Ketobacter alkanivorans: one gene and its partner. The protein of the gene in region 1 binds, or shares a complex with, the protein of each later gene. Links are inferred from orthologs where the notes say so. Each region holds a gene or a part of one and is shown in the gene's direction. Other genes may lie near its edges.

Evidence for each region. Proteins that work in one complex are often made in the same cells at the same time.
Region 2: the proteins of Kalk_RS15830 (region 1) and pabB are in contact, whole or in part, in a solved structure (PDB 8RP0), measured with the Escherichia coli proteins. The link is inferred for Ketobacter alkanivorans from one-to-one orthologs.

Annotation. Positions count from the first base shown.
Region 1 is NZ_CP022684.1:3,717,563-3,721,305, forward strand. What follows is about bases 384-3,257. They hold Kalk_RS15830 (anthranilate synthase component II), read left to right. Parts: upstream 384-1,468; coding sequence 1,469-2,047; downstream 2,048-3,257. Other genes in these bases: trpE (anthranilate synthase component I), read left to right, coding at 384-1,465; trpD (anthranilate phosphoribosyltransferase), read left to right, coding at 2,135-3,172; trpC (indole-3-glycerol phosphate synthase TrpC), read left to right, coding at 3,185-3,257. In the rest of the region: more of trpE, read left to right, coding at 1-383; more of trpC, read left to right, coding at 3,258-3,743. UniProt on the Escherichia coli protein: Part of a heterodimeric complex that catalyzes the two-step biosynthesis of 4-amino-4-deoxychorismate (ADC), a precursor of p-aminobenzoate (PABA) and tetrahydrofolate.
Region 2 is NZ_CP022684.1:276,975-280,358, forward strand. What follows is about bases 1-2,950. They hold pabB (aminodeoxychorismate synthase component I), read left to right. Parts: upstream 1-781; coding sequence 782-2,119; downstream 2,120-2,950. Other genes in these bases: ppsR (posphoenolpyruvate synthetase regulatory kinase/phosphorylase PpsR), read left to right, coding at 1-739; thrH (bifunctional phosphoserine phosphatase/homoserine phosphotransferase ThrH), read right to left, coding at 2,129-2,746. In the rest of the region: Kalk_RS01280 (phosphoadenylyl-sulfate reductase), read left to right, coding at 2,985-3,384. UniProt on the Escherichia coli protein: Part of a heterodimeric complex that catalyzes the two-step biosynthesis of 4-amino-4-deoxychorismate (ADC), a precursor of p-aminobenzoate (PABA) and tetrahydrofolate.

The DNA of each region.
Region 1 (3,743 bases):
ATCATTGGCCGAACAGGGCTACAACCGCATCCCCCTGATGCGAGAGGCGCTGGCGGATCTCGAAACCCCCCTGTCTACCTACAAAAAACTGGCGGGCCAACCCTACACTTACCTGTTTGAATCTGTTCAGGGCGGTGAAAAGTGGGGCCGTTACTCCATCATTGGATTGCCATGCAGCACTCGCGTCATCGTGAGAGATCGCGAAGTGACCGTGCAAGAAGGGGATCGCATCCTCGAGCAAGTAACCGTCGACGATCCCTTGGCGTTCATCGAGTCGTTTCAGGGCCGGTATAACGTGCCCAATATCGAAGGGTTGCCCCGCTTTAACGGCGGTCTGGTGGGATACTTCGGCTATGACATCGTGCGTTATATCGAAAAGCGATTGGATAAACCGGCCAAATCAGATCCCATTGGGACCCCGGATATCATGCTGATGGTGTCTGATGATATTGTCGTGTTTGATAACCTGCGTGGCTCACTCTACGTGATAACGCATGTCGATCCTGCACAAGCGGATGCTTATGATCGTGGTCAGGCGCGGCTGGATGCCATCATCGAGCAGCTCAAGCAACCGTTGCCGCCGCAACCGGCCCCGCAGCGGTTTACCGTGCAGGAAAGTGATTTCAAATCCAGCTTTCCGCAGCCTGCCTTTGAACAAGCGGTGGATGACATCAAGGAATTCATTCTGTCAGGGGACATCATGCAAGTGGTGATCTCCCAGCGTATGAGCATTCCCTACCAGCTTCCGCCGCTGGATCTTTATCGCGCATTGCGCTGCCTAAACCCGTCCCCCTACATGTACTTTCTCGACATGGGCGACTTCCAGATCGCAGGATCTTCGCCGGAGATCTTGGCAAGGGTGGAGGAAGGCGTGGTGACGGTGCGACCTATCGCCGGAACCCGCCGTCGCGGTAAGACTCACGAAGAAGATCTGGCCATGGAGCAGGAACTGCTGGCTGACCCTAAAGAAATCGCCGAGCACCTTATGCTCATCGATCTGGGGCGTAACGATGTGGGGCGTATCGCAGAAATTGGCACCGTGGCCCTTACCGACAAGATGGTGGTGGAGCGCTATTCCCATGTTATGCACATTGTCTCCAATGTCGAAGGTCAGCTTAAACCGGAGCACAGTTGCATCGATGTATTGCGGGCCACTCATCCGGCAGGCACGTTGAGTGGTGCACCAAAAATTCGCGCTATGGAAATTATTCACGACATCGAACCGGTAAAACGGGGTGTCTATGGGGGGGCGGTAGGTTACCTCTCCTGGCACGGCGACATGGACACTGCAATCGCTATTCGCACCGCGGTTATCAAGGATGGTCAGCTGCACATCCAGGCCGGCGCCGGTGTAGTGGCGGATTCAGTGCCCAGACTGGAATGGAAAGAAACCCAAAACAAGGCTCGGGCAGTATTTCGGGCGATGGCCATGGCGGCCAACGGTCTGGTTCCGGTGGAGGAGTAAACCATGTTGCTGATGATTGATAATTACGATTCGTTCACCTACAACCTGGTGCAGTATTTTGGTGAGCTGGGTGCTGATGTAGTGGTAAAACGCAACGACGAAGTCACCCTGCAGGATATTGAAAACCTGGCACCGGAGCGGTTGGTGATTTCACCTGGCCCCTGTTCCCCCAACGAGGCGGGCATCTCCATGGATGCCATCGCCCACTTTGCTGGCAAGCTACCCATTTTGGGCGTGTGTCTGGGCCATCAAAGTATTGGGCAGGTGTTCGGCGGTAAGGTGGTGCGGGCCGATGCCGTAATGCACGGCAAAACCTCACCCATATACCACCGGGATGAAGGAGTCTTCAAGGGCTTGGCTAATCCCTTTGAGGCGACGCGCTATCACTCTTTGGTGGTGGATCGTCAGACCTTGCCCGAGTGTCTTGAGATCACCGCCTGGACCCAAGGGCAGGATGGTTCGATAGACAAGATCATGGGCATGCGTCATCGTGAATTTAAGATCGAGGGGGTTCAGTTTCATCCGGAATCCATCCTCACCGAGCAGGGCCATGATCTGTTGAAAAACTTTCTGCAACTGTAGAACCCGACAGTGCGCCCCGGCTTTCGGGCCGGGGGATCGTGCGGCGAAATGTGCTAGCATGGCCGCGAACCAAATGAAGGATTTACCATGAATATTCAGACCGCACTGAAGGCCATAGTCGAAGGCCAAAACCTGAGCGAGAGCGATATGTCCACCGTCATGGAGCAGATCATGACCGGTCAGGCCACCCCGGCCCAGATCGGCGGATTCTTGGTGGGGCTGCGCATGAAAGGCGAAACCGTCGATGAAATCACCGGTGCCGCCCGAGTTATGCGGGCGCTGGCGACCCCGGTATCGATCAAAGCGGAAAACCTGGTGGATACCTGTGGCACCGGCGGCGATGGATCCAAAACCTTTAACATTTCTACCACTGTGGCGTTCGTTGTGGCGGCCGCTGGCGGCAAAGTGGCCAAGCATGGCAACCGTTCCGTATCCAGCGTCAGTGGCAGTGCCGATGTGCTGGAAGCGGCCGGTGTGCATTTGGGGCTAAGCCCTGAACAGGTGGCCCGCTGCGTAGAAAGCATCGGCGTTGGTTTTATGTTTGCTCCCGCCCATCACAGCGCCATGAAGCATGCCATCGGCCCGCGCAAGGAAATGGCCATACGCACGGTCTTTAATTTATTGGGGCCGCTCACCAACCCCGCCGGTGCCAAGCGCCAGGTGATGGGTGTGTTCGCCAGGCAGTGGGTGCGCCCCATTGCCGAAGTATTGCAGCGCCTGGGTTGTGAGCATGTTTTAGTGGTGCATTCTGCCGATGGTATGGACGAAATCAGTATTGGTGCCGAAACCTTCGTAGCAGAGGCAACGCCTACCGAAATCACAGAATACAGTATTCAGCCTGAGGATTTCGGCATGACTCGGGCTGCCATCTCGACTTTGGCAGTAGACAGTGTGGAAGACAGCCTGGCCATGATCAAAGACGTATTGAGTAAAAAGGATGGGCCAGCAGCAGACATTGTGGCTTTGAATGCCGGCGCTGCCATCTATGTGGCCGGGCTTGCCTCTTCCATAAAAGAAGGTGTGGCGCTGGCCCAGGATGCCGTTGGTAGCGGACTGGCGCACGCCAAGCTGGGGGAGCTTGCGCAATTGAGTAAAGTGCTTCAGCAAGAAAATGCCGGTGAGTAGGTGAATAAAGGTATGAATGATAATAAAGGTGAAACCGCGAGCCACAGCCAGCACAACGATACACCCACTGTATTGAAAAAAATCGTTGCCCGTAAGTGGGAGGAAGTTGCCGAACGCAAACAGCAGCAATCGGAAGCGGCGCTGTTGGATAAGATCAGGCAGGCTGATGCGCCCCGTGGTTTTGTGAAATCCATGCAGGCCTCGTTGGCAGCAGGTCGATCCGCTGTCATCGCCGAAGCCAAAAAGGCATCCCCCAGTAAGGGCGTGATTCGTGAGCACTTCGATCCTGCAGCCATCGCCCGTTCCTATGAAGAGGGTGGAGCCTCTTGCATGAGCGTGCTCACCGACCGTGACTTTTTCCAGGGCCACGAAGATTATCTACAGCAAGCTCGGGCAGCCTGCTCGTTACCGGTTATTCGCAAGGATTTCATTGTCGATCCCTATCAAGTCATGGAAGCCAGAGCCATCAACGCCGACTGCATTTTGTTGATCGCCGCCTGCCTGGCTGATCAACAAATGGCAGAATTGGCCGCAGCAGCCACTGAGCTGGGGATGGATGTGTTGATCGAGG
Region 2 (3,384 bases), 3.4 Mb from region 1 along the record:
TGATACCGTCGATTTCGATCAAATTACCATTCCTTATGTGAAGGATGAGGAAAAGGTGCGGGATGCTGTGTCCCGAATTAATAAGGCAGCCATGTCGGACGATATGCCACCTTTGGTGTTCAGCACGGTCATTAACGACGATATTCGCGTCATGCTGAGCCAAAGCAAGGCATTCATGCTGGATATCTTCTCCAGCTTTCTGAAGCCGCTTGAAGGCGCGCTAGGGGCTGAATCCTCGTATTCTGTGGGTAAATCGCACTCTATAGTGGATGATCAGAGCTACAAGGTGAGAATTGACTCGGTTCACTATGCTTTAGACAACGACGACGGTGCCCGAACCCGGCATTATGATATGGCCGATGTGATTTTGATTGGTGTGTCCCGCAGTGGTAAAACGCCGACCTGTCTGTATCTGGCCCTGCAGTTCGGCATTAAGGCGGCCAATTATCCGCTAACCGAAGACGATCTGGATGACCTTAATTTACCCAAGGCGTTGCGCGAGCATCGCAGCAAGCTGTTTGGCCTGAGCATCGAGCCCGAGCGCCTTGCTGCCATCCGCACCGAACGCAAACCTAATAGTCGTTACGCCTCGATCAACCAATGTGAAAGCGAAGTTCGCGGTGCCGAGGCTATCTTTAACCGGTTTGGAATCCCCTACGTAAACAGTACCCACGCTTCTATTGAAGAGATTTCCACGAAGGTAATTGAAGCAGCTGGCATCAAGCGTAGATTAGCTTAAAATCAATTACTTAAAGATCATACCTGAAGCTGATTCTATATAATGAAACCTGATAGAGCGCTGTTGTTTTGCGAACTACCCTACGGAAATTCACTGGATCGCTTTGCGCAAATACGTCCATTGGGGCATGCAGTACTACTGGATAGTGGCGACAGTTACCAGGATCATATTGACGTCTACACTGCTGCGCCAGTGCGCACTTGTGTGTTGAATGCACAAAATCAGGATCTACCACAAGCCCTATCGGACTTACGCCACCAACTGAAGGCTTACGAGGTTAAGGCGCGTCCAAACCATCCTGCCCCTGGTTGGTTTGGTGTCTGGAGCTATGATTTAGGTGAAATTACAGAATCCATTCGAATCAAGCGTGATGATTCAGACTTGCCGCTGCTGTGGATGGGGTTTTACCCTGCCCTGATTGTCAGCAATCATCGCACCAGGCAGACGCAGCTGGTCACATTAGAGGGCTTCGAAGCCCAGGGCGAACAATTGAAGGCGGCATACCTGTCTGCGACTCCCGAGCCGCCGCACGCCTCTCCAGCCGATATTGCATTCAGCCTTGTTGACGAGTTCGTCGGCGACATGCCACCGGCCGTGTACCGCCAACTGTTTTCTCAGGTGCAGGAATATATCTGCAGTGGAGATTGTTATCAGATCAATCTTGCGCAACGTTTTCAGGCGCCATTCACGGGTTCCCCTTGGCAGGCCTACCGCAAGCTGCGTCAACAGCAGACAGCCCCGATGGGTGGATACATCGAAACTGAGCAATGGGCGTTGTTGAGCCTTTCACCTGAGCGTTTCATTCGTTGTACCGACCGTTCGGTGGAAGCAAAGCCGATTAAGGGCACTCGACCACGCAGTGCCGATATGACGATGGATGCGCAGCTCAAATACGACTTGCAACACAGCGACAAGGATCGTGCTGAAAACCTGATGATCGTGGATTTGTTGCGTAACGATCTGGGGCGCACCTGCGAGATTGGCTCGGTGCGGGTTGATAAGCTTTTTGATATCGAAAGTTTCAGTGCGGTACATCATATGGTTAGCACCATTACTGGCACCTTAAAACCGGATCTGGATGTGTTGGATCTTCTGGTGGGTGCGTTTCCTGGTGGCTCTATCACTGGAGCCCCCAAACGTCGGGCTATGGAGGTGATCGAAGAGCTTGAACCCAACGGGCGTGGGCTTTATTGCGGCAGTTTATTGTATGTCGACGTGTGCGGCCGCATGGATTCGAGCATTCTGATTAGATCTTTGGTGGCGCGACAGGGAATGATCAGTTGCTCAGGCGGCGGCGGAGTCGTGGCTGACTCCACCTGTGATGCCGAGTATCAAGAGATCCAGGACAAGATTGGAAACCTTCTTAAGTCCCTTCAGTAATGCATTGAATTATAAGGCCAAATCCCTGTTGGAAGCCTTAATGAACTCCAGCTTCAGCTCTTCATAAGTATGAACCGCCGGGAACTGGGGAAACTCCTCAATCACATTCTTGGGGGCTTTAAACAGAATGCCGGCTTCTGCCTCACTCAGCATGGTCGTGTCGTTGTAAGAATCCCCTGCCGCTATGCAGCGGTAATTCAAGGAATGAAATGCTTTCACAGAGGAGCGTTTCGGGTCGGCCTGCCGTAGCTTGTAATCTACAATGCGACCGTCCTCAGCCACCTCAAGGCGATGACAGAACAGGGTCGGCCAGCGCAATTGGCGCATCAAAGGCTGCGCAAACTCGTAGAAAGTATCTGACAGAATGACTACCTGAAAGCGCTCCCGGAGCCAATCCACAAACTCCAGTGCACCGTCCATCGGCCCCAGGGAATCGATCACTTCCTGAATTTCATTCAACCCCAGTTTATGCTCGTTCAATATAGAAAGGCGCTGTTTCATCAGCACATCGTAATCGGGAATGTCGCGGGTGGTGGCTTTAAGTGCTTCTATACCGGTTTTCTCGGCAAAATTGATCCAAATTTCCGGTACCAGAACCCCTTCCAGGTCAAGACATGCAATTTCCACAACGTTCTCCAGTTAACGAGTTGATCTGAGGTTTTTCGCTGGCCGCAACTCTAGCGATATTCGAGTCCGCTTGCAATGTGCACTGATTGATACACAAGGGCACTTTCAGACGGTTTTTATATTCTATCCGGTTATATATCAGTTTCATTCTTATATTTCGGTCTGTTCACTTTCTTTGCTAGAATACGCGCCCTCCGAGAGGTATGACGAATCAAGAGCAGTGAGTAGAGAGGCAAGCATGAGTTTAACCCAAGCAGACGCGCAAGCATGGAACAGTGATCTGGAATCCAAGAGCCCCCAGGAAATTCTGGCAGCCGCTTTGGATAAGTTTGATGATAACCTGGCAATTTCCTTCAGCGGCGCTGAAGACGTTGTATTGGTTGATATGGCTGCCAAACTTGGCAAGCCGTTCCGTGTATTCACGCTGGATACCGGCCGCCTGCACCCGGAAACGTATCGTTTTCTGGAAAAGGTTCGAACTCACTACGGCATCAAGATCGAGGCAACCTTCCCTGAAGTGGCCCAGGTTGAAAAGCTGATCGAAGAGAAAGGCATGTTCAGCTTCTATCAGGATGATCACAAAGAGTGCTGTGCGATTCGCAAGGTTGGCCCTCTGCGCCGCAAACTGTCTACGTTGA